3 regions of the Halobacillus sp. HZG1 genome follow, and region 3 is predicted to be linked to each of the others. Evidence: riboswitches for the same ligand, from Rfam matches in the RefSeq annotation. Region 3 holds a riboswitch; each other region holds the start of a gene.
The links. Region 3 has a riboswitch for S-adenosylmethionine ahead of VKA52_RS13670 (homocysteine S-methyltransferase family protein). Riboswitches for the same ligand answer to the same signal wherever they lie in the genome.
Positions count from the first base shown of each region.

Region 1: it holds a riboswitch for S-adenosylmethionine, as region 3 does, so the genes downstream of both, VKA52_RS20575 (phosphoadenylyl-sulfate reductase) here and VKA52_RS13670 (homocysteine S-methyltransferase family protein) in region 3, are expected to answer to the same signal.
Region 2: it holds a riboswitch for S-adenosylmethionine, as region 3 does, so the genes downstream of both, msrA (peptide-methionine (S)-S-oxide reductase MsrA) here and VKA52_RS13670 (homocysteine S-methyltransferase family protein) in region 3, are expected to answer to the same signal.

Region 1 is NZ_JAYLVQ010000086.1:290,702-300,467, reverse strand. Features, by position in the region: gene pknB (Stk1 family PASTA domain-containing Ser/Thr kinase) at 1-1,178, shown strand, start outside; gene rsgA (ribosome small subunit-dependent GTPase A) at 1,190-2,071, shown strand; gene rpe (ribulose-phosphate 3-epimerase) at 2,074-2,727, shown strand; gene VKA52_RS20605 (thiamine diphosphokinase) at 3,124-3,783, shown strand; gene spoVM (stage V sporulation protein SpoVM) at 3,832-3,912, shown strand; gene rpmB (50S ribosomal protein L28) at 4,059-4,247, opposite strand; gene VKA52_RS20590 (Asp23/Gls24 family envelope stress response protein) at 4,490-4,852, shown strand; gene VKA52_RS20585 (DAK2 domain-containing protein) at 4,884-6,551, shown strand; gene VKA52_RS20580 (sulfite exporter TauE/SafE family protein) at 6,592-7,473, opposite strand; SAM riboswitch class I at 7,592-7,689, opposite strand; SAM riboswitch class I at 7,860-7,966, shown strand; gene VKA52_RS20575 (phosphoadenylyl-sulfate reductase) at 8,048-8,782, shown strand; gene sat (sulfate adenylyltransferase) at 8,796-9,766, shown strand, end outside.
Region 2 is NZ_JAYLVQ010000012.1:13,505-23,270, reverse strand. Features, by position in the region: gene VKA52_RS01065 (hypothetical protein) at 1-121, shown strand, start outside; gene VKA52_RS01060 (AAA family ATPase) at 164-682, opposite strand; gene VKA52_RS01055 (ribonuclease H-like YkuK family protein) at 1,160-1,642, shown strand; gene VKA52_RS01050 (DUF4190 domain-containing protein) at 1,656-1,916, shown strand; gene VKA52_RS01045 (peroxiredoxin-like family protein) at 1,961-2,614, opposite strand; gene eutH (ethanolamine utilization protein EutH) at 2,649-3,758, opposite strand; gene VKA52_RS01035 (ion channel) at 3,911-4,318, shown strand; gene msrA (peptide-methionine (S)-S-oxide reductase MsrA) at 4,354-4,827, opposite strand; SAM riboswitch class I at 4,949-5,070, opposite strand; gene VKA52_RS01025 (AIM24 family protein) at 5,237-5,929, opposite strand; gene VKA52_RS01020 (DJ-1/PfpI family protein) at 5,963-6,508, opposite strand; gene VKA52_RS01015 (alpha/beta hydrolase family protein) at 6,511-7,386, opposite strand; gene VKA52_RS01010 (DinB family protein) at 7,571-8,059, shown strand; gene VKA52_RS01005 (Na+/H+ antiporter NhaC family protein) at 8,106-9,590, opposite strand; gene VKA52_RS01000 (GNAT family N-acetyltransferase) at 9,727-9,766, shown strand, end outside.
Region 3 is NZ_JAYLVQ010000070.1:86,154-95,919, forward strand. Features, by position in the region: gene VKA52_RS13625 (ABC-2 transporter permease) at 1-6, opposite strand, end outside; gene VKA52_RS13630 (ABC transporter ATP-binding protein) at 1-865, opposite strand, end outside; gene VKA52_RS13635 (GntR family transcriptional regulator) at 870-1,241, opposite strand; gene VKA52_RS13640 (Nramp family divalent metal transporter) at 1,466-2,677, shown strand; gene VKA52_RS13645 (branched-chain amino acid transaminase) at 2,941-3,858, opposite strand; gene VKA52_RS13650 (GNAT family N-acetyltransferase) at 4,228-4,716, opposite strand; gene VKA52_RS13655 (hypothetical protein) at 5,015-5,338, shown strand; gene VKA52_RS13660 (GNAT family N-acetyltransferase) at 5,467-6,054, opposite strand; gene VKA52_RS13665 (hypothetical protein) at 6,061-6,786, opposite strand; SAM riboswitch class I at 7,136-7,240, shown strand; gene VKA52_RS13670 (homocysteine S-methyltransferase family protein) at 7,417-8,466, shown strand; gene VKA52_RS13675 (hypothetical protein) at 8,661-9,113, shown strand; gene VKA52_RS13680 (DUF4257 domain-containing protein) at 9,227-9,556, opposite strand.

The sequences.
Region 1 (9,766 bases), on a different contig from region 3:
AAGCCATCCCTGTCATTACTAATGAAGCCTATGGGGACTCTCCGAATGAAGATACGATCATTAATACCAGTGATCACAAACCTGTAATCCCAGCCCCGGCATCGCCGACAAAAACCTATAAGGAAACAGCCGCAGATCCGCCACCTCCTGAGAAAAAGCAGAAAAAGAAGCGGAAAGTATGGCCTTGGATCTTAACCGTTATACTATTGCTATTAATAGGGGGGCTCGTGGCTTTATTCACCATCCCTGGAATCATTCAGCCGGCCGATGTTGAAATTCCTGATCTTGCTGGAGAAGAGTATGAAGCAGCTTATAGTGAACTTAGCGATCTAAACCTTAACGTGACAAGAGAAACACGTTTTTCTGATGAGGTGGAAGAGGGAGATGTCATTGAAACAGACCCTGAAGCAGGGATGACAGTAAAGGAAGGTTCAGAGGTTACGGTTTATCTCAGCAATGGGAAAGAACGGTTGGATTTCCCTGACTATGCCGGTAAGGATTACGAGCAGGTAAAAGAAGAGTTGGAAAGTAAGGGATATAGTGGGATCGATAAAATCGAACAAACAAGTGAGGAACAAGAAGCAGGAGAAATCATTGCCCATGTAAGTCCAAGTCCTGGTACAAGTGTGATCCCTGATGAGACGACGGTGACTTTCCGAGTGAGTTCTGGAGTGGCTAAAGTTGAACTGACTAGTTTAGTGGATGCGAATGAGAAGTTTGCTACAGATTACCTGCAAAGAAATAGCCTGCAAGTTGAAACCACTCGTGAATTTTCGGAAGATATAAGGGAAGGGAATGTGATTAGGCAGGATCCCGCTGCTGATACAGAAGTTGAGCAAGGGTCTACCGTAAACTTAGTTATTTCCAGAGGACCTGAACCAAAACCTCCTAGAGATGAATCCGTTTCTATTGAAGTTCCGTATGAACCGGAAAAGAAAGAGGAAGAAGGACAAGATGATGGTGGTCAAGAAGGGGAACAGCCTGAGCCTGAGGGTCAGGAAGTATTGATTTACGTAAATGATGCAAATCGTGACGGAAGTACACCTGTAATCAGTGAGATGATTACCGAGACGAAGACTTTTGAAATTACCTTAACGATTGAGCCTGGTGAATCAGCAACTTACCGAGTAATGAGGGATGGCGAAGTCTTTCAAGAAGAAGTGGAAGTACCGTATTAAGAGGTGAAAAAATGCCAGTAGGAAAAATTATTAAGTCATTGAGCGGGTTCTATTATGTCCTTTGTGAAGGGGAGGTCTACCAATGTCGGGGAAGAGGGAACTTTAGAAAAAAGAAAGTCACCCCCTTAGTTGGAGATCTTGTCGAATTCAAGGCGGAAAATAAGGAAGAAGGATATATCCTATCCATCGAAAACAGAAAGAATGAGTTGGTAAGGCCTCCGATTTCGAATGTGGATCAGGCATTAATCGTCACTTCTGCCGTTCATCCGGATTTCAATGCTTTGTTACTGGACCGATTCCTCGTCCTTGTGGAAGAAAAGAGGATCGAGCCATTCATTGTCATTTCTAAAGTGGATCAACTGGATGGACAACAAATGGAAGTGATGGAAAGCTACAAAACGCTGTACGAAAAAATCGGCTATCCTGTCATTTTATCTGCAGTAGATGATACAGAATCCATGGATCTAGTCCAATCTCACTTAGCTGGTCGCACCACAGTCATCGCTGGCCAGTCCGGCGTCGGCAAATCGTCTTTACTAAATTCAATCGATCCTCGACTTTCTATTGATACGGATGAAATCTCAGAGAGTTTAGGTCGCGGAAAACATACGACGCGTCATGTGGAACTTTATGAAATAGCGGGTGGTCTTGTGGCGGATACTCCAGGATTCAGTTCACTGGAATTCGGAGAATTGGAACTTGATCAGCTGCCTGAATGTTTCCCTGAGTTCGTAGAGGTACAGAATGGCTGTAAATTCCGAGGTTGTCTGCATCATAAGGAACCGAAGTGCGCGGTCAAATCAGCCGTTGAGGCAGGGGACATTTCCGAACAGCGATATGAGCATTACCTACAATTTTTAAATGAAATACAGAACAGAAAGCCGAGGTATTAATCATGACTAAAATTGCACCATCCATTCTAGCTTCTGATTTTTCGAAACTTGGAGAGGAAATTAAGGATGTTGAACGTGGAGGAGCGGATTATATCCATGTAGACGTCATGGATGGACATTTTGTTCCGAATATTACAATCGGTCCATTGATTGTCGACCACATCCGTCCAGTCACCGACTTGCCTCTTGATGTCCATTTAATGATTGAAAATCCGGATCAGTATATCGAAGCCTTTGCTAAAGCAGGATCTGATATCATCACCGTTCATCAGGAAGCATGTCCTCACCTCCACAGGACGATTCAATTGATCAAAAGCCACGGATTGAAAGCGGGAGTCGTCATTAATCCAGCTACTCCAGCAGAGGCAATCCGACCGATTCTTAAGGATATCGATCTTGTCCTGTTGATGACAGTTAACCCAGGTTTCGGAGGTCAATCATTCATTCATTCCGTTGTACCGAAAATCGAACAAATCTCCCATTGGCGGGAAGAAGAAGGGCTCTCCTTTGAGATTGAAATCGATGGTGGAGTGAAAGTCGAAACAGCTAAACAATGTACAGATGCTGGAGCTGATGTACTTGTTGCCGGCAGTGCCATTTTTAATCAGGAAGATCGCAAAAAAGCAATTGATGAAATTAGACAAGCGGCACAATAATTGAAAAAACTCAAAGGGTCTCGATCCTTTGAGTTTTTTTATTCACTCTTTTGTTGGCATCCAGTAAAGAAATAAGTTACATTTTAAAATAGAAGAAACCGTTCTATTGTAGTATATAGTAACATTGTGGAAGTTTTAGGTTGTTCCTGGGGTTCGTTACCCGGATCGAGCATCAGGAGCGGATGGGAATGGCGAGACTCCTGCGGGGGAAAATGCAGGGGGAGACCCTACAGGACCCAGATCGGAGGAGGCTCACCGCGCTCTCTCGGAAAGCGAGCAACCCCGTACCCTACTCATCCACTCAACAAAAGTCCCAAAACTGAGTCTTCACGTATCGATAGCTTATCGTGAGTAGTAAAGGACTGTTTTATTTGTGAAAGGTATAGGAAGGGTGTTATGAAAATGAAAAGAGTGATCGTAGTCGGCGGCGGACCGAAGTCTTACATACCTGATTTAAAAGAATACGCATGTCCGGAATGCGTTTGGATCGGCGCCGATCAAGGAGCGGAGGTCCTTGTTGAGCATGGACTGGCTCCTGACATAGCCATTGGAGATTTTGATTCTGTTTCAGAACATTCATTGGCAGAAATAAAAAAGAATGCCAAACAGGTCTTAATTTTTCCGGATGAAAAAGATGAAACAGACTTGGAATTAGCGATAAATGAAGCACTCCGCTTGAACCCCGGGCATATTCTATTATTCGGAGTGACCGGTGGTCGAATCGATCATTCTCAAGCGAACATGCAGCTTCTTTATCCTTTAATGAAGGAAAACATAAAGAGTACGATTATTGATCGACAGAATCAGGTGGAATTAGTCTTCGCTGGTGAGCATAAGATAGAAGCGGATGAATTATACCCGTATGTTTCATTCTTACCAGTCACGCTTGAAGTGACAAAGATTACGCTTGAAGGGTTTTACTATCCCTTGGATCGCGCCTATCTGCCATTTGGATCCACCTTGTGCATCTCGAATCGACTGATTGAAGATACAGGTACTTTTTCATTTGAGTCAGGCATACTCTTAGTAATAAGAAGTACAGACTTGCCTACTTGAGGGGAATAAGGGAGTTCGCATTAGTTCATATAGGAGGAGGGGGCTCTTTTGAAATTTTATACCATCAAACTCCCACGGTTCGTCGGGGGTTTAGTGCGCGCAGTCATAAGTACATTTAAAAAAGATTAGGACCCATTCAAAAGGAAAGCTCCGGAGTACACATGGGCTGAGCTCCGGAGAGCACCAAAAGCGCCCGTTTACTTATCTTTAGACAAATAAAAAAAGCACCCTCTAAGGGTGCTTTTTTTGTGAGCTCATAAGCTCTCTGTCAGCAATTATACACGTTGTACTTTGCCGGACTTGAGTTCACGTGCTGTTACGTAAACTTTTTGAGGCTTGCCATCCACAAGGATGCGAACTTTTTGAACATTAGCTTTGAATTTACGTTTATTAGCGTTCATCGCGTGTGAACGGTGGTTACCTGAACGTGTACCTTTACCAGATAGAACACTTCTGCGTGCCATGAAAATCCCTCCTGTTACATACATAAATCATCAGATACTTAGTAACTTTATCATATAGAATACGTGTTTGCAATAATCTAGTCAGAATTATATCAAGAATTTTTTCTTGACAGAACTTATGAATTGTTACACAGTATAGTAGGGATATCCAGGTCATTTTCTTACCATTGAACAGAAATTCATATCGTGATTTTGTGTTATAATAGGGTAGGATTGATGAGGATTATAAAGGAGGATCTATTATGTCTGTTGATTTAAATAACCAATATGGTCATATTACTATTAGCAATGAAGTCATTTCAACGATTGCTGGAGGAGCCGCTGTTGAGTGCTACGGCATCGTCGGTATGGCATCTAAAAATCAGATCCGTGACGGTTTATCTGAAATGCTCCGCAAAGAGAATTTTTCCAGAGGAGTCGTTGTCAGACAGGATGAAGATCGCCTCCATATAGACATGTACATTATCGTGAGCTACGGTACAAAGATTTCCGAAGTCGCTAATAATGTCCAATCACAAGTAAAATACACACTAAACAAAACAGTTGGTTTGTCCGTGGATTCTGTGAATATTTTCATTCAGGGAGTTCGTGTGACAACTGAATAGATCGCGGTTGTAGTCAAAGGAGGAAGTAAGTGTGACGTTACAAAAGTTAGACGGCAAGACGCTTGCCGAAATGATCTTGCAAGGAGCTCATCATTTAAAGCAGAACTCACAAATGATTGATGCTTTGAATGTTTTCCCTGTACCGGATGGAGATACGGGGACGAATATGAATCTGTCCATGACTTCTGGAGCTGAAGAAGTTCGGAATGTGGACCAGAATCATGTAGGAACAGTGGCCCAATCTTTATCCAAAGGTCTCTTGATGGGAGCACGTGGAAACTCAGGTGTTATCCTCTCTCAAATTTTCCGTGGTTTTTCAAAATCGATTGAAGACAAAGAAGTCATCACAACCAAAGACTTTTCAGAAGCTCTTCAAGGCGGGGCCACTACAGCATATAAAGCTGTCATGAAACCTGTGGAAGGAACTATTCTAACTGTAGCAAGAGAAGCTGCTGAAGCATCTGTTGAGATTGCTGAAAAAGAGGATGATTTCATTCCATTCATCGAAGGAGTCGTTCAAGCAGCGAAGAAATCACTGAAGAATACACCAGAATTGCTTCCAGTACTGAAGGAAGTTGGTGTCGTGGACAGTGGTGGACAGGGCCTTGTCACGATTTATGAAGGTTTTCTTGCCAATTTAAAAGGTGAGGAACTTCCGGATCTCGAGGATACTGTATCGATGGATGACATGGTCAACGCAGAACACCACAAGCTGAATCAGGACTTCATGAACACAGAAGACATTGAACTTGGCTACTGCACAGAATTCATGGTGAAATTTGAAGAAGATAAACTTGCTGAACACCCATACGATGAAGAAGCCTTCCGTAATGAGCTCAGTGAAATGGGAGATTCTCTGCTTGTCGTTTCTGATGAAGACTTGATCAAAGTCCATGTTCACGTGGAATACCCAGGAGAAGCCATGACCTTGGGTCAAAGGTACGGCAGCCTTGTTAACATGAAGATCGAGAATATGCGTGAACAGCATACATCGATTGTTGGTGACAAAAAGAAAGCCAAGCCCAAGTCAGAAGAAAAAGCTGAGTACGGAATTGTGACCGTGAGCATGGGAGACGGAATTAAGAAGTTGTTTGAAAGTCTTGGAGCGACTGTCGTTATCCAGGGTGGTCAAACCATGAACCCAAGTACTCAAGATCTATCAGAAGCGATTAAAGAAGCACATGCGAAACGTGTGCTCGTCTTGCCGAATAACAAAAATATCGTCATGGCTGCTGAACAAGCAGCAGAATTAGCGGATGTAGAAGTTGCTGTTATTCCATCAAAAACGATTCCTCAAGGGATGAGCGCGCTTCTTGGGTTCAACCCGGAAGCAGATCTTGATGCGAATAAAGAGGAAATGCTCAACCTCATGTCTGAAGTGAAAACAGGACAAATCACTTACGCCGTTAGAGATACGCAAATCGATGGTTTGGACATTTCCAAAGGCCACTTCATGGGAATTGCTGATGGTAAAATCTCTGCCACTGATAAAGATGCTTTGACGACTGCTAAAACATTGTTGAACCAAATGATTGACGATGATGAAGATGAGATTCTGACTATCTTGACTGGCGAGGAAGCCGACGAAAAAGAGGTAGCAGAACTTGAATCATTCATCGAAGAAACGTATGAAGATTTAGAAGTGGAAATCCACAATGGTGGACAACCGATTTATTCTTATATCTTTTCAATCGAATAAAACACGTACACAAACGCAGCTCTTGGGGCTGCGTTTCTTTTTATGCTTGTTTTCGAACCATCTTGACTCGAAGGTGGTTTCGAATAGAAAAAACAACAATCAAGAGATACCCAAAGATCAGTGAAGTGTACACAAAAGTTAAAACTGAATCGCTGATTTGGATCGAAGACAGTAAAGTTCTCGTATTTGTAAGGATGATGAAACCTCCGGCTAATACTCCTAGAACAGAAGAGGGAAGGGTTTTGACAAGCCAAGCGGCAATGGGAGCGGCTATGACACCACCGATGACGAAAGATGATATCAGCAGCCAGCTGAATTGATCATGCCCTAAAAAAATCAAAAATCCAGCCGTTGCTGAAATCGTTACCAGGAATTCGCTAGTATCCACGGTTCCGATGACTTTCCTTGGAGCGATACCTGATTGAGAAAGAAGCGCGGGTGTATTTACCGGTCCCCAGCCGCCCCCGCCGACACTATCTAAAAAACCGCCTGCTATACCAAGAGGTAAGAGGAAACGTTTATTTACGGACTTCTTTTCTTTGATATGTGTATTTTTCGAAAGGAATAGGAAACGGAAAATGATATAAATTCCTAGTGTGAGTAGGAATATGGATATGTAAGGTCTAATGAATTCCCCTGATATGTAGCTTAAAAATGCTGCTCCTAGGAAGGCGCTGATGGCACCAGGAACTGCGATGATCATGACAAGGCGTTTGTCTACATTGCCAAACTTATAGTGGGAAAAACCAGAAACAGCTGTTGTGGCAATCTGTGACATATGAATGGAAGCGGATGCTACAGCAGGAGCTAGTCCATAGGATAAGAGAATCGTGGATGAACTAAGCCCAAATCCCATGCCGAGTGCACCATCCATCAGTTGAGCAGCAAATCCAATAAGAGCGAAAATCGTCAGTTTCTGCAAAGTGTACCACTCCTTTTATACCGTTCAATTGTTTGTGAATATACATTATTCCTATGCATCTACTTGGTTTTATGATCAAAAAAATAACCCCCATCTGAAAGAAGGGGGAGTCATCCACACCTTATCTTTCAGCCTTCTGGCTGCTGGAATGAGCACCCTCTTACAGGTTGCTGCGGGATCGTCAGACCAGGTTCCTCCCCCGACTCTTCATAAGGATCGTATGATTTTTAAAAGAATAATTCTTAAACTAACGGACATGGTTTTATTTGTCAATCATATAGTTTAAAAAAACAGAAAATTTTTGATTTTCCTAAAAAAGCATTGACATATGATGATAACGAGCATAAGATTTGTATCAACTTGTTTTTCAGAAAATTTCATAGCTTTTCTTATCTAGAGAGGTGGAGGGACTGGCCCTTTGAAGCCTCGGCAACGGATCTATACAGATACTGTGCCAATTCCAGCAAGCGGTAAGCGCTTGAGAAGATAAGAAGAATATAGTTTACATGTAGATGTAAATGCCTTTCTTCTTATCGTGAAGAAAGGCATTTTTATTTTTAGAAAGGAGGAGGAGATGAAACAACCACTCGTAACGTATCAATCTTTTCACAATCCATTTGAAGGTGATCTACCGAAAAATAATGATACAAAAGGAGCTGCAGAGGTCATTCGATGGGCTTATTCTCAGTACGAGGATATCGTGTATGCCTGCAGTTTCGGTGCAGAAGGAATCGTTCTCATTGATTTGATTTCCAAGGAGAAGCCGGATGCCGAAGTCGTTTTTCTTGATACAGACCTTCATTTTGAAGAAACTTATCAGTTGATTGAAAAAGTGAAAATGAGGTATCCGAAGTTAAATATAACGATGAAAAAACCTGGGATGACGCTGGAAGAACAAGCGGAACAGTATGGCTCCGCCCTATGGAAGCGGCAGCCGGATCAATGTTGTTACATCCGTAAAATTAAGCCACTTGAAGATGCTCTCAGCGGCAGAAAAGCTTGGCTGTCAGGCCTGAGACGTGAACAATCCCCCAGCCGTCAGAAAACGAATTTCGTGAACAAGGATGAGAGATTTAAATCTATAAAAGTATGCCCTTTGATTCATTGGTCATGGGAAGACGTATGGCAATATATCCGACTAAATAGGTTGGACTACAATGAATTACACGATCAGCATTATCCTAGTGTCGGCTGCATCCCATGTACCGCCCAGGCATCAGATGATGGGAGATCAGGCAGATGGAAAGGGTTCAATAAAACCGAATGTGGATTACACACAGCGGAATCTTCAGAGAAGGAAAAATCTTAAAGGAGGAAAAGGCATGTCAATCATAACCCCGCACGGTGGAGTGCTTGTAAACAGGTGGAAGGAAACGAGACCAGAGGAGCTGCCGGAAGATATCATCGAGCTTGATTCGATGGCATTAAGTGATGTTGGTTTAATTGCGAACGGAGCTTATAGTCCCTTAAAAGGGTTCATGAACAAGGAAGATTATGAATCTGTCGTCGAAACCTTAAGGTTAAAAGATGGCACTCCGTGGAGTATTCCGATTACGCTTCCGATCTCAGAGGAGCAATCCCGGTCGCTTGGAAGGAAAGCCCAGTTAGTCAAGGACGGGATTGTTTATGGGACGATTACAATAACCGATCGATTTAAACCGGATAAGAAAAAGGAAGCTCAAAACGTGTACTTAACGACAGAGTCGGCTCATCCTGGCGTGAAAAAATTATTCGAACGAGGAGACTGGTATGCTGCAGGTGAAATCGAAGTATTTCATAAACCTCCTTACGAACATGGAAAGTCATTTTACTTAGATCCAAAAGAATCAAGGGAGCTTTTTCAACAATATGGTTGGAAAAAGGTCGTTGGGTTTCAAACACGAAACCCTGTCCATAGGGCTCACGAATACATCCAGAAAGCTGCGCTGGAGACGGTGGATGGATTGTTTTTAAATCCGCTGGTCGGCGAAACGAAAAGTGATGATATTCCCAGTGATGTCCGGATGAAGAGTTATCAAGTTCTTCTTGATCACTATTATCCAAAAGAACGAGTCACCTTGGCTGTCTTCAATGCGGCCATGCGGTATGCAGGTCCTAGGGAGGCGATCTTTCATGCAATCGTCAGAAAGAATTTCGGTTGCTCTCACTTTATTGTAGGGCGAGATCACGCAGGTGTCGGTGATTATTATGGTACGTACGATGCGCAGAAAATCTTCAGCCACTATAAAAGTGGGGAACTTGGTATCACACCACTTTTCTTTGAACACAGTTTTTATTGCAACGCTTGCGAATC
Region 2 (9,766 bases), on a different contig from region 3:
AGATGATGCCAAGCAGTTGAAGAACGCAGGAAGTGACACGGGGAGTATTCCGCTACTTACGACCATATACGCCATAACGTTTGTCATTACAGCCATTCTTATGTGGATTTTTATTTTTTAACATGTTTAAGGAGAAAGGGTGCGCCTTTTCTCCTTTTTCATTTCAGGATGGGGATTTTACAATCAAATCGGCTTGTCTTTCAGGATCCACCGTTGCGATGTAATAATCTTCCGCTTTCCAGTACCGTTCTTTAAATTTAGTGATTTTCTTTCGCGTTCCCTCCCCTTCCCTTGAAAATCTTAATTCTCTTGAACACTGGAGATAGACCACAAAATCAAAAAATCCCCGCCATTCTTCCCTTTGTAGAAAAACGCCTTCCAAAATAACTAAGCCACTCTCTTTTTCTAGTGCTTTAAATAATTCTCCCTTCAATGCTTGAACATCCCATTGGAGAAAATAATATTCGTACCATGGCTCATATCCTGTGTGATACCTCTTTTCTCTTTCCACAACATAATCATCGATATGATACGTCACAACTGGAAGAGAGGCTTTCTGTAGTTTATTTTGAATTTTCTCCGTAAGCGTCGTCTTTCCTGAGCGACTCAAGCCATCGATTCCTAATATAAATCTGTCTCCTTCATTTAATGAAGGAAGTCTTCGAAGAATTTCTTCAACCACCCTCTCTTCCTCCTTTCGCTTCATTTATTCAATAGTATGGCAGTTTTTTTGAAGACTCAGTTTCGAGACTTTTGTTGAGGGGATAGGGCTTCGGGGAATCGCTCGCTTTCCAACAACCCCCGATGCTCAACCCAGGCAACGAACCCAGAAACATCTCGAAACTGAGTCTTCAACTAAAGGGAGCATTTATTGAACACTTATTTTGAAGGTTTTGTGTCCTACTCCTTCTGGATTAGTGTTGTTGATTCCTCTGTCACATGGGATCATAAGGGATTTTTTAATGAAAACGCACATAATTTTTTCAACCCTGACACATACTCTCGATAAATTCATGTTATCTTTCGAGTAGGTCTATGAATATCTTAATAACAGAATGGTCACTAGCTCATTGACGTACAAACCCTTTCTTTTGAAAAATTTAAGGAGTTGGCTAATGTGAACCAATCCCATGTGTTTCAAAATCTCACCCATAAAAAAATGCCGTTCGAAGAAGTGTTTTCTCATATTTTGACCTTTATGAAGAGTGAACCCATTGGAGATTACAAGCTCATGATGGGAACCGACTCCCAAGTTCACCCCTCGCATACCCTGTTCATTACAGGCATTGTCATCCAACGTGTTGGAAAAGGAGCATGGGCCTGCTTCCGAAAAGAAGTGGTACACAGACAAATGACTACTCTCCATGAACGTATTTCCTACGAAACATCGTTAACGGAACAAGTAGCTTCCTTATTTACGGAGGAAAAGAAGAATGCCCTCATCGAAGTCGTCCTTCCCTATATCTACAAAGGGGCAACGTTTACAATCGAAGGACATATTGATATCGGGAGTGGAGATCGAAACAGGACAAGAGTTTATGTCAATGAAATGATGGCAAGAATCGAATCGCTTGGAATGGAAGCAAAGATTAAACCCGATTCTATTGTCGCAAGCAGCTATGCCAATCGATATACAAAGTAGTGGGCGGTGTTTATTGATGTATCAAAAGGCCGTTACATCTTGTGTGTTGGGAATGATGTCCATCTTTCTTCCTTTTATCGGCATCCTCTTTGGATGGATCGGGCTCCTTTTTGCCAATAAAGCTCTCGTTGAACTCACCACAGATGCACCAGGATACCGTTTCGCTTTAGGAGGGAAGATATGTAGCGTTGTTGGACTTTGTTTACAGGTCTGCATTCTTATATTCATTCTTGCTGCCTATTTCTTTTTCATGAACCTGAATCTTTTTATGTAAAATAAACAAGCGTCCTCTCTTAACTAAAGGGGACGCTTGTTGTATTACGCATGTATTTTCTTTAATTCTTCTAATACGTCAGATGGCTCAGCTCGATCTTTGTAGTCCGCTTTCGTATAGTCATACACAATCGTGCCATCTGTATCAATAATATAAGTTGCGGAAACAGGGAGGGTCCACGTCTCATCACCATTATGTTTATCCACGTGGAGCCCTTTGTCTTTGTACACTTCTACAAGATAATCTGGTAATTGATACACCAAATTGTATTGATTGGCTACTTCATTCCCAACATCGCTCAGTACGTGATAATTCAGTTCGTTCTTCTCCTGCGTCGTCAATGACTGATCAGGGGTTTGTGGACTGATGGCCATTAACTCTGCTCCCTCTCCATGGATTTCCTCAAGGATCTGCTGATAGGCTCTCAGCTCCATGTTGCAGTATGGGCACCAGCCTCCGCGATAAAAAGTAAGGACGACCGGCCCGTTTTTCAATTGTTCATAGAGCTCGACCGTTTCTCCCTTCGCGTCAGGTAAATTAAAGTTTGGCGCTTTCTCTCCTGCAGACAAACCTTCTCCTTCATTCGAAGCTTCCAGTTCATCAATCGCATTCTTCATTTTTTCTTGTACTTCATCAGGAGTTGCTTTCTTGAATTTTTCAATATACTCATGATAATGCTTTCTCATTTCTGTCTTCATGAAAAAAACTCCTTTTCCGTGGATTCACTTTTCATTATATAGGGGGGGAAACACGAGAAGAAACTGATTTGCTTTCCCTCGTCATCCATAAGGCAAGGCCCACGGCTAACCCTCCAGCTGTTAACTTACCAATGAGTACAGGAAAAATCATATCCTTGTCTACACTAGCTACAAACGCAAAGTGGCTGCCGATGACGAACGCTCCACTCACAGCAAACGCAGCATTGACCGTTTTCCCTCGTTCATCCATATCTTTCATTGTCGCTAACATAGGTAAGTGATGCGCTGTAGAAGCAATCAGTCCTGTTAGAGAGGTCGGTTTCATACCTAGCTTTTCACTCAGTTGTCCAATCCATTGCTCTCCCCGCTGATTGATAAAAGCTACAAGAGGATAAGCACCTGCTAATGTAACGGTGATCCTTCCAACAATGATCACACCTTCGGATAAGGGAGCCATTCCAGGAAGAACAATGAAGCCGGTCAAAGTTTCAATAATAATGAGAGTGAGGCCTGTGATAATCACGATTTCAATGGTTTTTCCAAAATAAGAAAATAACCGAATGGTGGCGTTCGTAAACAGCCATAAACCTGCTCCGATACAGGCAGAAAGCAAAATAGCCGGTGTTAAATTACGCACCATCCACCCAGCTTCATACCCTGCTAGAGCACCACCGACAAAACATCCGATCGGAACCGTAACTAAACCAGCTAAAATGCCTTTTGAAAAGTAAGGACGATCTTCTTTTTTTACAATTGTTAGCGCAACAGGAATAGTAAAAACAAGCGTTGGCCCCATCATCGTACCGAGAAGTGCCCAGGAAAAGGTGGCCGCTTCTTCCTCAAGGGCTAAGGATTCCGCCAAAGGATAGGCTCCCATATCAATAGCAAGCATCATTGATGCAAACATCGATGGGTCCGCTCCGAACCATAAAAACAACGGAGTGATGACAGGCGCAAGCCACTGGGAGAGTACGGGGGCAAGAGAAATGATCCCTACCATCGAAAGAGCAAGCGGACCCATCATCATAAAAGCTTCGTAAAACCGCCATCCCAGAGATAGGCGGTGATTAAGCACATAATAATCCAGTGCTCCCAATACCATGAAGATACACATAACAATTAAAATGGCGTCATTAACCCACAAAAGCCCAGCCCCTTCCTCATATTTCTCCCTTCATCCATGTTTACAATAACTACTACTCAGGGTAGGAGATTTTCTATAATGGCTTGCTCATCTTTACACGGTGGACGCTGACTTAGCCTTTCCATATTTTTTTAAGTAAAGGAGAAGAAAAAATGGTACATGCTCTATTCATCGTTGTGGTTATATTCATTGCAGCGAACCTCGTGTATTTTTTCACGAATAAATCCTACAGAAAAAGCTACTTCAGCACGGCCCTTTTCTTTCAATTATTTTTTGTACTCACAGGTGTGCTTATTGGATTTACGTTCCTCTACTATTTGTTATCATTAAACGGAGTCATTCTTGTTACTAGTTTATCATCAAGGGACCCTGTCGACCCAAACTTTTTGGACTTGCTTTACTTTAGTGGGGAAACGTTGTTGAGCGTGGGGTATGGTGACATGCTGCCTGTCGGGGCAGCCCGTTTCTTTGCCTTGCTTGAATCAGGAATCGGCATCCTTCTCCCTACAGCTTATTTCTTAAAAGCTATGGATGCATCCAGGCAAAAAGAAGATTCATAAATATAAAAAGGACCCTTGTGAAAGGGTCCTTTTTATTATCCAATGGAGCATGCAGCAGAGCCATGCTTTTGTAAATATTTCTGGTGATGTTCTTCCGCTTCATAAAAAGTTGTTGCCTCTTCAACTTCTGTAACAATCGGGCGTTTGAAGACCCCTTTACCTTCCCATTCTTTAATTTTCTCTTCAGCAATATATTTCTGACTTGCATCCGAATGGAAAATAACAGAACGGTATTGATGACCAACGTCGATTCCCTGCTTATTGCGGGATGTCGGATCGTGAGCTTCAAAAAAGATATTCACTAGTTCTGCATAAGTGATGACCGTTGGATCGTAGTTCACTTTCACAGATTCCGCGTGTCCACTTTTTCCTGCTTTGACCTGTTCATATGTCGGGTTCTCCAGATGGCCGCCAATATAACCTACCTTCGTTTCTGTCACCCCTTCGAATTTTTCAAAAAATGCTTCTACTCCCCAAAAACATCCTGCACCGAAAATAGCGGTTGCCATTTAACATCTTTCCTTTCCCTTAACGCAACTTCTATCGAGAGCCTTGACGGTTATGGTGCTTACACGAAAAGACCCCTTTTCTTATCCAGTAAGAAAAGGGGTCGCTAATATCCGCACGATCCTCTCATCTCTTAGAATGTTCATACATTCTACAGGAATTGGCACCGTTCTCGTCAATCCGTAGATTGATTCGATGGTTGCCGGGCATCAAAGGGCCAGTCCCTCCGCCTCTCTGGATAAGAAGTTTCCGTTATTTATTTTTGTTAGTACCCATCCTACTACGTTTTTGTAACGAAGTAAAGGATAACAGATTAAAAATTTTCAATAAATGCACATCAAGTTTCTCTTGGTGTCATTGTATTCACAGCATACCATGCTCATGCCTGTCTGTAAAAAAATCCGCTTCTGCTCAGCTCTGCCCTGTTGTATAAACTTCCTCAAACGGCTGGACAATAACGAATCCATCTCCTTCAAACTCCATTTGTATGGATTCTCCGCTTCCCCGTCCAATCAATGTTTTAAAACTGATATCTGTCCGGAAATTCGGTTCCAAATGCCCGGACCAGGCAACAGTAGCATGCGGGTCAGTGATCACAGGTTCCCCTGGACGGACCAACAATGTCAATGGTTCATAGTGCGACGTAATCGCCACACGCCCACTTCCACTAAGGGTGACGTTGAACAAACCACCAGAAACCATCCCCGCTACTTTCTTCATCAGTTTGATATCCCAGTCAATGCTCGGTTCAAAGGCAAGTAGATCATTTCCATTAACCGTGATGGTCTCATTATCCAGGTCGAAAATAGTAATCTTCTTGCCCTGATCGGCAAGGTAAAGGCGACCTCGACCAGTGGCTTTCATTAGAGAACTTCCTTCCCCGGTCATCGCTTTTTTAAATAAACGACCGACACCATGCTCGAGAATGCCCTCTCTTTCAAATTTAATGTTTCCATTATAGGAAATCATCGCTCCCGCCTTGGCCCACACTTGATCGAGAAGATTCACTTCGAGAATCCGCGGAGTCTCCAATTCAAAGTAGTCATTTTCTGATTCATCCTGCTTTGTCTTTCTAATAAATTCACTAATAGAGTAGTCGCTCATCATCTGTTCCTCCTAATCGTATTCTAAGAGTATCTATGCTTCTAATTGACTATACCACGATGGATCAAAATCGAGTCCTAAAGTTCTCCCCAGCATCAAGCCAAACTCTACAAAAGCGGATCCCTTGGCAGTGATCAGTTTTTTTGAAACAACCACCGTTTCATCCATATACGTATTCTCATGGAACACATTTAAGAAGACTCTCTGTTCTTTTGTAAGGCCTGTTGTATAGGAATGATGATCAAGGACTCCTGACATGGCAAGGAAATATGGGGCACTTGATATAGCACCGATGAGAACATCTTCTTCACTGGTTTTTTGAATGAAATTAATGAGCGTTTGATGATCAACAAGATGTTTAAAATCATCGACCCCGGGCAGAAGTATGCAATCATAATCGCCAGGGCTGACCTTTTCCACTGTTTCATTTACTACACATTCAAGTCCTGATTCACCAGTGACTCTTTCCTCATCCAAACCTATATATGTAACCTTTTGCTCTGCCTGTTTAAAGACTGAAAGAGCTACCGTGATTTCATATTCACTAAATCCAGGGTATAGCACTACACCGATCGTCATGATTATCCTCCCTCCAGATGCTTTTCAAACCATTCCAACACCTCAGGTGCATACGCTTTAAAATGCAATCTCAAACCGTGATCTCCATTTTCATATTCAATATATCGATGGATGTTATGCTCACGTTCCATCAAGCTTACAAAGTACCTTGCCTTTTCCACAGGTACGGTCCGATCTCTTCCTCCGTGAAGCACTAATGTAGGGACTCCCACTTCCTCCACCCACTGAATGGGAGAAAGCTCACGATACCAACTATGTTCTCCTCCAGGTGGCCCCATTAATTGTTCGATTTGTTTTTGAACAGATGCAGGTTGGCTTGTGTAAAGATGCTCCAAGTCAGTAATGGCACCAATGACAGCAACAGCATCGACATCCATTTCCTGTTGAACCGCGAGCAGACTCATCCACCCTCCACGGGAATATCCGAGCATCACAGTCCGGTCTTCATCCACATGGTCCAACTCTGCTCCAACCTTCTTTAAATCCAGCACATCTTGGACAAAGTCTTCTTTTTTGTTTACCTTAACGTTCTCCTCTGCATTCTCCCTGTAGTGTGTCGCTAAAACAACATATCCCTGCTCTGCCCAGTAGGATAGATTTTTAAGTTCTTGCGCATCTGTCAGCGAACTTTCTCCCACCCCTCCTCGGTTATGAATAAGTAAAGGCAGACTCTCCTCAATATTCTCCGGCTCAATCCAAAGACCCGGAATATCGGTATCCCCGCTTTTATATGTAATGGAATATCCTGTAACACCTGGTACACCAATTTCTACCTCTTTCTTACTCTGCAGGACAGAATCTTCGCTGTCCCCAACAAAGAACACAACAGCTCCCATAAAACTAAGGAAAACCAAAAAAGCTCCCAACAGCTTTTTCACCCTATCCCTCCTCAATAATCAATTGGAATAATCTGTATGACCTGGTCATGAAATATTTACCATTTATTATCATTACATACGGAAGGGCTTTGGAAAGGTTTCATTTTTAGAGGGGCTGGGGAAAGAAACATCTATAGGAATTGTGATAGACTCTAGATAACTTCAATTGAAAGGGAGATTTTGTATGTATGGCTTAGATGAAAAGAGAAAAGAATTGCTCGATTTTGTAGACCAAGTGCCAGAGCAACAAGCATCAGTTAAGCCTGAAGAAGATCGTTGGTCCATCCTTGAAGTTTTAGAACATTTATACTTAATGGAACAATTAATCGTTTATCAGATTAACCAGGCCCTTAAGCAGGGAGACACTCAGCAGGCAACCGAAAAACCGATTCATAAGACGACCAACCGTGATTATAAAGTCGAAGCGCCGGAGGCCGTTCGCCCGAAAGGGGAATTTACGACTTTGGATCAAGCAAAAGAGGGTTTGAAAAAGACGCGGGAAGCAACTTTATTCCTTATTCACAATAAGGAGCAGGAAACATTGCAGAACCGTGTATTCACCCATCCCGCTTTCGGAGATATGAATCTGGAACAGTGGGTAGAGTTTATCGGTTGGCACGAACTACGCCACCTCGATCAAATGAAAGAAGTAAAAGCTCACATTCATACGTAAGACAAAAATCCCCTGAGTTTATTACTCAGGGGGTTTGGCATACGACTTATTTTTTATAATCCTGTGGTTTAACTTCCTCACCATCTTTACCAGTGTAACGAAGTCCCCAGCCTGTCCATGCCGCAACAAACATAACAATCAATAGCAACCAGCCCTGAAAGACGAACGGAAAAACTTCTCCCGGTCCGACAACAGGTAAGAAGTCGTATTGATCAGCAGCTCCCTGGACGGTAGCCCATGCGAGCAAAACCCCGCCACTCCAAGGGAAAATGTAGCCAAGTGAAGAGGTGACGGTATCCAGGAAGTTCGCTCTACGATACGGATGGATGTTCATTTCTGTCCCTAATTTCCGGACAAACGGTGCTGCAGCTATCTCAGCAGCTGTATTAATCGTAATAAATACATTTAAAAAAGCGACAATTCCGAAAATAGAAAGTTCAGCTCGGCGCACGACATTATTAATTAACTTCAAAAAGAAGTTTTTAATAACATCCATGGTACCCGCAACTTCCAACAGATAGGCGGCTGCTAAAATGAATAAAATCAAAATCGCCATATTGAAGTAGCCACTTATTCCATCAATCAATGCCCCTTCAATTACGGCTTCCCCGGCATCGTTTTTATGGATATACAGGACTTCTTTCAAAGAATGACCAGTAAAGAAGATGAACACGCCTGCTGCCAGAATTCCGTAAGACAATGAAGTTAAAAGGTGATGACCACTTAGGGCTAAATATAAAACTAATGCAAATGGAGCTAACATGAGCAGGCCTTCAGGTGAAACTTCATTTTGAAGCTCACTGACCACTTGCTGACTTCCCATCTCTCCACCACCGCCGAAAATTACAAATAAAATAAGAGCTGGAATGGCTGCTGTGATGGAATATTTAAAGCGGGAACGCACAACTCCTGGTACGTCAGCATCCTGAGTTGTTGCAGATACAATCGTCGTGTCTGATACAGGTGCCAGATTATCTCCAAAAACAGCTCCACTTAAAATCGCAGCGAGGAGAATAACAGGATCCGCTCCCAGGATGACCCCTGCCGGATACATTAGAACACCAAAAGTCGCTACTGTACCATAGCCGGTACCGACAGCTGTTGAAAACAATCCTGCTAGAAGGAAAGTGATGCCAACAAAGGCTCCCCCTTCAAGTCCGGATTGAAACCCGAACCAAATCAGGCCGTCTACTAATCCACCTGCGGATAACATGTTTGCAAACATCCCTGCCCAAAACCAGGCAATGATCGCAACGACCCCTACTGGCTGGGCCATTCCTGAAATCAAGCTCTGTGCATAATCTGACCATTCAGACTTACACAAGAATAGTCCGATGGCAATTCCAATAACCATTCCTAATACTAACGCTTGTTCTGTCACAAGACCTGTGACACTTAATACAACTGCCCATATGATGAAAAACACCAGGGGAATGGTAGCAGCAAAAACGCCGCCGCGAAACTCTAGCTTCCGTACTTCTTTTTCTCCTACCGCTTCATCAATGACTTGATCTTTTTCTTTATCTGCCACTAGTTTCCCTCCTCTACCAACGTTAACTGTACAATAGTTTATCATCCCATGTGTATAGATGTAATGTCACGAATTTTTTCATAATTTTTCAAAAGTAGTGTATCATCGGAAAAAAAGCAAAGTTAGGAGAAAGACCATGCTGCAATTGATCCCTTTTGAAGAAAAAGACTTTCCAA
Region 3 (9,766 bases):
AAACATACTGCCTCTCCCCTTTCATGAAATACATAATCTCCTCAAGAGACGCTCGTTCGATGACAACAGAATTTCCGAAGGTATCTTCCACTGCTTTCACACGATCCGTTAAGGCTTGAAAACCTGTTTGAAATCGATGGACATGGACAAAATCCTTCTCCGTGTCCCGATCCAGAAGGTCCAAAGGCCCCTTAACTAAGGCATATTGGTCAGAGATGTCCTGGATGGAATGATTGAAGACCAATTTCCCTCGCTGGATAAACGCTATATAATCGGCGATTCGATCTAAATCTGTCGTCATATGGGTCGATAAAAATATCGTTCTCTTCCCATCCACCATAATCTCCTGCAAGAGCTCCAGAAGCTCTCTTCTAAAATTGGGATCCAATCCGGCCGTCGGCTCATCCATGATGATCAACTCAGCATGATGCGATAATGCGATTGCCAGGGACGCTTTCATCTGCATTCCTTTTGAAAAGGTTTTTATGGCTTTGTTGAGAGGCAAATCAAACTGATTCACATATTTATAAAATAAATCATCGTCCCATTGACTATAAGCAGGGCCAACGATTCTTCTTATATCTTTTAAATTCAATCCCTCAAAATACACATTCCCATCGTATACGAAGCCGATACGCTCCTTTATTTCTTTCTCATGTGTCCTGAAGTCTAATCCGAAAACCTTAACTTCCCCAGCATCCGGCTTTAATAGATTCATCATCATTTTTATCGTTGTTGACTTTCCGGCTCCATTTTCTCCGATGAAACCAGTAATTAAGCCTTGCTTCACTTGTAAATCGATGTTTTCTACAGAAAACCCCTTGAACTTCTTTGTTGCATTTCTTAATTCAATCACATTCTCCATCATTTCACTCCTCATATAAGGTAGTTAATAATTGCTGTAAATCATCAAGTGTAAGCCCAAGCTCCCGGCTGTTGGCTATGACGGCACTCAGCTGATCCTCCATCGCTTTAAACTTTCTCTCTTTTATGACCTCTAAATTTTGCTCAGCGACGAATGATCCTTTGCCCACGATAGAGTAAGTAAAACCTGCCTTCTCCAGTTCTTCATACGCGCGTTTTGTTGTAATCACACTTATCTGTAAATCTTTGGCCAATTGACGGATGGAAGGTAACGCCATTCCTTCATGCAGGTCACCTGCTAAGATAGAAGATTTAATCTGATTTGTAATTTGTTCATAAATCGGCTCTTTGGACCTATTGGATATAATGATCTGCATTGTCATCCCTCTTTTTCATTCCTGTCTATTGAATATAATGTACATATACTATATACACATTATATACACACGAATAGCCATAATCAACTATTATTTGAATAATTTTACACAAGTGAAAATGCCCGTTGGAGACAGGATTCAAATTCCATTTTTAGGGAATTGAATCAGTGAAAGTTCATATGTACGGTTCTTATTCAGACCAGTATCACGAAAGGAGATAATGAATGGCGAAAAAAGGGAAGTTCAAGAGGCGGATGAAGAATATTGGGCCGGGTGCTATTGTAGCTGCAGCCATTGTTGGTCCAGGAACGGTGACGACAGCGAGTAATGTTGGAGCGCAGTTTGGCTATGCATTGATTTGGGCCTTGATTTTTTCCGTTATGGCTACGATGTTTCTTCAGGAGATGGTGACTAGATTAGGGGTCATTACAAGAAAGGATTTAAGTACGATATTGCGAGAACAATTTTCCCATCCCGTGCTGAAATGGTTGACGATTTGTTTGATCATCTCGGCTATTGTCATTGGAAGTGCGGCTTATGAAGCGGGGAATATTGTTGGCGGGGCTTTGGGGTTAGCTGCATTGACACGACTTTCCACTGAAATTGTGGCTATCATCATAGGCTTGATGGCCGGTACTCTATTATGGATCGGGAAATATAAAATTATTGAACGCGTTTTTATTGTACTGATTCTGACAATGACACTGAGCTTTGTCATTACAGCTATTGTCATCCAGCCGGAATTATCTGCGATTATAACGGAGGGGCTGGTCCCTAAGGTTTCTACTGGCAACACTTTATTTATTATATCGCTTATCGGGACAACCATCGTTCCCTACACCTTATTCTTACAATCTTCTGTCGTACAAGAGCGTTTCAAAGGAGAAGAAGAGTTGAACGACAGCCGTTTTGATGTGGTTACTACAATCACCATTTGCGGAATCATCTCTGTTGCGATCATCATTACGGCCGCTGCCGCTTTCCCATTGGGTACAGAAATACAAAACCCAAGTGTCATGGCGGACCAATTGAAGCCACTACTTGGATCATGGGCTAAATATGTATTTGGTATCGGTATTTTTGCTGCCGGAATATCTTCTGCTATGACAGCGCCTTTAGCATCTGCTTACGCTACTGCAGGCGCTTTAGGATGGGAAAGGAATTTACGTTCAACGAAATTTCGCCTGGTTTGGATTGGAGTGCTTCTTGTAGGTACTATTTTTGCCAGTCTGGGTTATGACCCGATCCAGCTGATTGTTTTTGCTCAATATGCCAATGGATTGATTCTACCCTTTATCGTTTTATTCCTTTTGATTGCTATGAATAATCGAGAAACACTAAGTAACCACGTCAATGCCCTGTGGTTAAATATTGTGGGCGTGTTGATTCTCCTTATCACTGTTACATTATCATTGATTTCTTTCGGTATTTTTTAACGCAGTAAAATAAGGATCGTGCCTATTTTCTCATCACTTGAATGCTAACTTTCTGGTGATTGTCATTTATTATGATTGGTCTTCCTTACTAAGCGGGTGAAAATTTTCAAGTTGTTTGAGAACATATTATTTATATGGTCCTCTGCCATTTTTGGTCTGTTGGCTTAAATAAAGCTATCCGCTCCTACACCTCTAAGAAATGATGATCATGAAACGATCAAGGTGAGATCTTAAACGTGTTCAAAACCTTAGGAATAAATAAATCAGCTAAACTTCTCTTCTTTTTCATACACAGGAGTACAATAATTCATATAAGAAGGCAGATTCCCACGCACAATTAATTGATAGATTTCTTGAGCTTTCTTTGTCATTGGGCCCACCTGCCCGCTTCCAATCACTCTACGATCGATCTCGGTTACAGGTTTAATCCCCATCGCTGTTCCTGTTAAAAACACTTCATCCGCTTCATATAATTCGACCCTTGTTAAACTTTGCTCACGTACTTGTATGTTCATCTCTTTCATAAAAATTTGGGCGGTTGTATCTCTGGTGATCCCTGGAAGAATGTCATCTGATACAGGAGGAGTGTACACTTGACCATCTCGGATAATGAATAGATTTGCCGTCGCTTCCTCACTGACATTGCCTTCTGCGGTTAACAGGATTGCTCCATCAAATCCATTGGTCGCCGCTTCTTCACTCGCCAAAGCAGAATTCATATAGCCTGCGGTGGGTTTGGTTTGAGGAGGAATCATATTACTGCCTATTCTGGTCCATGAAGAAATACAGACCTTCAAATATGGCTTCGGTTCATATTCAGTATAGTGTGTATAGATAGCCAGATGATTGAAAGGATCATTTAAATCCGGACGCAACGTATTGGCTCCCTTGAAACAAATGGGGCGGATGTAAACATCCTGAGTGACTCGATTCAAGAGTAGCAACTGTTTCGTTATGGAAGACAATTGGTCTACGGTATAAGGGATGTTTATAAACAAACTCTTCCCGGATCCGTGCAACCTTTTCATGTGATCCTCTAATCGAAAGATAAACAATTGCTCTTTCTCATCGTTCCAAAAAGCCCGAATTCCATCCAGGCAGCCTAATCCATAATTAAGACCTTTATTCTTTACACTTACACTCAACAAACGTTCATCTACGAATCGATCTTTATCAAACATTAAGACCACAGCACCCACACCTTTTCATAGAACTTATAACCAAATGAATTCCACATACCTCATGACTGATGTAATGAACATCATGAATGAAAGGCTGCCAAACCATACTTCTATAAAAGAAAAGGATCCCTTTGTTTCGCATTCCCAAATATCACATCTGGATTGATTTGTATAACATATGTTTCAATAAACGAATAAACACCCTTACCCAAGTACTTATATCCTTGGATTCTCAACTTTCCTTCCATCAAAAAGCGATATGTTCACCGCAAGAACATACGATTAGTAAGATTCAACATCCCGCTGAAATCTTAGCATGAACGCTCCCTCTAGACGATTCGATTCTGCGAGATCGTGGAGGATCTCTTTTTAAGTGTCCCTTTCATTGAACACCATCTCCATTTTTCTGCTCTTGGTTGTCATTCCGAGGGACCTGTAGAATTCGATGGCTGATGGATTGCTCTCAGATACTCCCAATTCAACACTTTCAACGTTAAGGCTTTTTCCAAAATCAAAAACATAGGCCGCAAGCTTCCTTCCGACACCTTTGTTCCTATACGTTTCAGCCACGCTTAAACTATTGATAGTTAATACTTTCCTCGCTCGGACAAAAGAATTTTCAGGTATTTCTTCTTCCTGCGTCACGATCACTCCTATGATCTCCTTGCCTGTGACCGCCACAAAAAGGTGTTGCTTGTTATCCTTCACCTGGTTTTCATAAAACGCTTGTTGAACCGGAGTCGAATTCTTTTTGTACACATCCGGCCTTGCCTGCACATGGAATTCGTGAACCTGCCTGAATAAAGGCAATAATGATTCATAATCGTTCAGCTCGGCGTTTCTAATACTGATGTCCATATATCCTACCTCTCAATTCTAATAGATTTGAACTTTGGTTCACCCCAACCCCTTGAAGTCTAGTGGTTAACCCTACTTGGCTAAGTTTAACATCATTATCCATACACCCTATTGTTCACTGGGGCATTAAGTATAAAAATGTCAGAATAGATGGCTGGCTCCCATCTTTTATATGTAATCAAGAGGGTCTATAGTCTATTTTCTCTACGATATTGAGGACAAGCAGGTTATTAATCTATACAAGAATGCATGCGACCTCATAGAATAATATATCTTGCAACAGGGGAGGTGTATTTTTGTGAATAACAACCCTAATTATAGAAGTTGTAACTCTTATGATCATAATGATGCGACAACCTGTAATTGTTGTGTTACTGGTTTGGCTCATATCATTTCCAGTCGATTTTGTTGTGGGGATACTATCGGGATCACCTTTTTCGTAGATGAAGGTGCAGGAATATTTACAGGTAGATTCAGAAGCTTGGAAAACTATGTCCTTGAAATTGAAGATCTGCTCGTACCTGGGACAACTAGTTTTGTACCTCTTTGTGACATCGGTAGTATCGAGAAGGGGCTCCCTCTTCAGGAGCAGCCTCTTCAAATTAGTAAAAAGAAAGAGTAACGATCCTCCACTTTAATGAATATGGAATAAAATCTACTAAATGACAGAGGTAAATAATAAGGGGGTCACTTCATAAGTGATCCCCTTATTATTTGTAGTAATAAAATTAAAGAGCATGAAAAAAGCACTTATATGGATTCTTTACAATACTCCATAAACCAACAATCTTTATACTCCCCTTCGTGGAACTCACGATTTGGCAGAAGCTTAACTTTTTTAAAACCACATTTCTCATAGCACCGGATCGCCCGCATATTGCTTGTCTGCGGGTCCATGACGACCCGATCAGCTTTTTTATTTTCGATGAGGAATTGAACCATGGATGTAACAAGTAATGTCCCTAACCCTTTATTCCAATGTTCTATTTCACCAATAAATTGGTCGATTCCATACACATTCCCGTTGGTCAATCCATACACATTTTTTGCTTTATCATCTAGTTGATAAAATTGTATGTATCCTATCCCTTTGCCTCCAAACTCTACCAGACATTTATCTTTAAAATCCCCCGAACTATAAAATACTTGATTCACTTTCGCTAAATCAAAAGGTTGATCTCTACCTTCATAAAATTCAAGTACCGTCGGGTCTGAAAGCCACTTTGCTAACAAGTATTTATCTTCTTCTTTTAACTTACGGACGTTTACGTTTCCTTTTTGAAACAATGTCATCTCCCCCGTGGAGCCGATTTTCGTTTTCCATTTATTTACTATCATTCGAACCTAAGGTAAATGGTGTACATCTGCTTTGTCATCGACTCTCGTCCTTTTATCTACTTCCATGCATTCAATTTCAGCATTTGCTTGAAGTGCTTCCAGCATCTTTTTGTTTCCACCGAATAACGTGAAATTGAAGTCTATTCCTGTGAAGAGGCACCAGTTCTTGCTTTCCGGGTACCAATAATTCGGGAAATCGTGCACCTCTTCATAACCAGTGAACTGTTCAACCTCCGTTAATTCTCCTCGATACAAATACCCATAGCCATGATTTTCCTCATACCTCTTCACCTTAACTAGATCATATTGAAAATAACAGGGGACGCCTGTAAAGGGCTGCAGTACGCGAACGACTTCTGGAACCAATTTCTCATCCATGGTATCTTCTGCTGGTCCGAGAATATATCTGGGGTAACCACCTAACCAATGATAAATCGATGCGAAGCTAAACTCTTTTGTGTATCGTAGTTCATAGGCTTCAGCCAGATCTTTCATAAGGATGCGCTCACCAAAATTAAAGCTCACTTCTTCATCCGGGTTACATTGACTCCACAAGATGCTGGTATCTTTGATATTTTCATCGAGGTAGATTGGATGCATGAGTTTAGCGTAATGAGTGAATCGGCTCGGGATAAAGTTTTCCACCCTGCTCCCTACCCCATTTTCAAAATCTATTCGTTCTGTTTCATCAATGATCCATTGAAATGTTGTGAAATCCTTTATTCTATTCATCTCCTCATCACCTTTACGAGTAAGCTACAGCCTCATGCATACTGAAACTGTTACCAGGAACAGACTGGGAATCCTCTCCCTTTCGTCTACTAAATCCAAGATTACCATAAGTTTCTAATTTTTTGGAGAGAGCTTTCTTCACCTCCAATCGAGTGCTATTTTCATGAATAAGTCTACGAACACACTCAGAAGCACCAAAACGCAAGGCCCAGTGATCCATCCAAACCCTGCAAGCACTTTCATAAAAGTAATCCGAAACTTTTTCTGAAAATTCTATTGATTCTTATTCCGATTTCCTGTAATGTAAATCGCAAGCGAAATTGTTTTTCCAAAAACTACATATCCATCAAACTTATCCAGAGAGGTGTAGGGACTGGCCCTTTGATACCTCAGCCACCAGCCATTGGCACGGTGCTAAATCCAGAAGGTAGTTGTTATACCTTGAAGATAAGGAGACTCTTTATATATAAAGGACCCCCTTATCCAGGGAGGTCCTTTTATTTTTTTCGAAAAAGAGCTCTCGGGCGCAAAATGATGGAGTCCCTCACAGACAGAAAGTCACCGTGTCTAAAGAGGACATTCGCTTACTAAATAAATAACTCTTACAAAATGGAAAGGTTGTGCAAGGACATGAAAAGATCATTAGAACAAAGGTTACAAGATGGACCCGTGATTTGTGGAGAAGGATACTTATTTGAGCTCGAGCGAAGAGGCTATTTACAGGCCGGATCGTTTGTACCTGAGGTGGCTCTCGATAACCCACAGGCTCTTAAACAAACCTACCGCGACTATATGCTCGCAGGCTCTGACGTCGTCTTAGCCTTTACCTATAATGGCCATCGCGAGAAGATGAGAATCATCGGCAAAGAGGAATTGCTGGAGCCGCTTAACCGTCAGGCGATCCGCCTGGCCAAAGAAGTCGCCAAGGAGCACCCTGAAGAAGAAGCACTCGTTGCGGGGAACATTTCCAATACGAATCTGTTCAATCCGGATGATCCTGAAGCTGTTGAAAAAACGAGGAGCATGTTTGCCGAGATGATCGGCTGGTGTAAGGAAGAAGGCGTAGATTTTGTGAACGGCGAAACCTTCTATTATTATGAAGAAGCGCTGATCGCCCTCGAGGAAATTCAAAAGCAGGACCTGCCTGCTGTGATCACCTTCGGTCTGATGGGCGAAAATATTCTCCGAGATGGTTACGAAGTGGAAGAAGCCTGCCGCTTATTAGAAGAAAAAGGAGCGCTTGTCGTCGGGATGAACTGCTTCCGCGGACCAGCGACGATGCAGCCGTATGTAGAGAAAATCCGTCAGACGGTGGACGGATATGTAGGTGCCCTTCCCATTCCTTACCGGACGACAGAAGAACACCCGACCTTCTTCAACCTGCCGGATGGTGGATGTGCTTGTACACTCCCAACGGAAACCACGTTCCCTACGTCCCTGGATCCGCTCTACACGAACCGGTATGAACTCGCAGAGTGGGCCAAAGAAGCGCAAAGCATTGGCGTGAACTACTTTGGACTCTGCTGTGGAGCTTCCCCTGCCATGCTCCGGGAAGTAGCAGAAACCGTCGGCCGCAAAGCTGTGAACTCCACGTATTCCCCGGATATGGAAAAACACTTCCTGTTCGGCAAAGACGACACGCTGCAGGATCACATCACCTCTTATAAAACGAAAGCTTAAGTGAAAACACGTATTCCAATAGACAAAAGAGCCCGCAAAAATGCGGGCTCTTTTGTCTATTCACTTCACTAAACCCGGCTTGTTTATGACTTATTTTCAAGATATATTTGTGTAGGTAAAGAAAAGTGGAGGTTAGTCAAAATCGACAGATCGAGTATGGATATCAGGACAATAGGTAAGAAGGAGTGTAGCAATTGCGGAATTTCCTAGCCGTTTTAATCGTTTGGAACCTTGCCTTTCTGATGCTGCTTCCAAGGTTCACAACATCACCGGGAATTCCATATGATAAGCACTATTTCGAATTTCCGCTGGAAGAAATACATGGCACTTACATAGCATTGTTTCTTCTCCTGCTGGTCGTACTCTTCCCGTTATCCCTGGTCATCAATAAAATGGTGAAGCGGTTGGAAGTAGGAAAGTTTTTCATAAAGCTGGGTCTATATTTGCCCTTGTGCTCTACGGTATGGATTTTATTTTTTCCTTATCTTACTTTCGGAAATGAAATGATCATAGTGGTCGTATCGTTTGCCATGATCTATGAATTACTTGGAAAGTTGAATCAGCAGACGATAAAAAAGCTGGTCAAAGCAGCGCTCGCTGTCAGCTTTGTGGTTGCATCTGTCTTTTACTTTGGGTTTAGCTTATGAGAATTCCATTTAAGGATTGACCAGAGGCGTTTTGTTTGAGGAGTAGATAAAAGTGAGGATACGAGTGGGGATTTCTTTCGAAAGAAAAAATAAGGATTGGACCAGTTGAGCATTTATTTTAATCTCTGATTGATACGATCCAATCCTTCTACTTTCGCTTTCTCTACATTCAATTCCCTTTTTAATAACACATTTTCGGCTGTCATCCCCGCTAATATAGAGATTCCAATAAGCGATCTTAACGCATCCGACTCAGGGGTCAGATAGGTGACGGCGAAAATGGAAGCGGCCGCCCCAATAAAGAAATCTGCCAGGAACCCTAGATAAATTCCCTTGGGACGTGCTCTTTTTTTAGGAAAAATCAGAACTTTTCCATTTCTCATCAAATGAGCGACAATACCTGTCAGTCCTCCAATACACCCCGCAATGATTAGTGTATTCATAAGAAATTTTCCCCCTAGACTAAAAGAGCGGCAGTTGGTAGAAACTTAGAAACATACGCTACTATGCACTAAATCCTCAACCAAGCTCGCCGCTCCGTTTAAGTCCGTTATTTTTTTAAATACAGGTCTCCCACTATAATGAACACCTTGACTATAGTTTACACTATTATTATCAGAAAATAAATACTATTTTGCAAATTTTTGACTGCA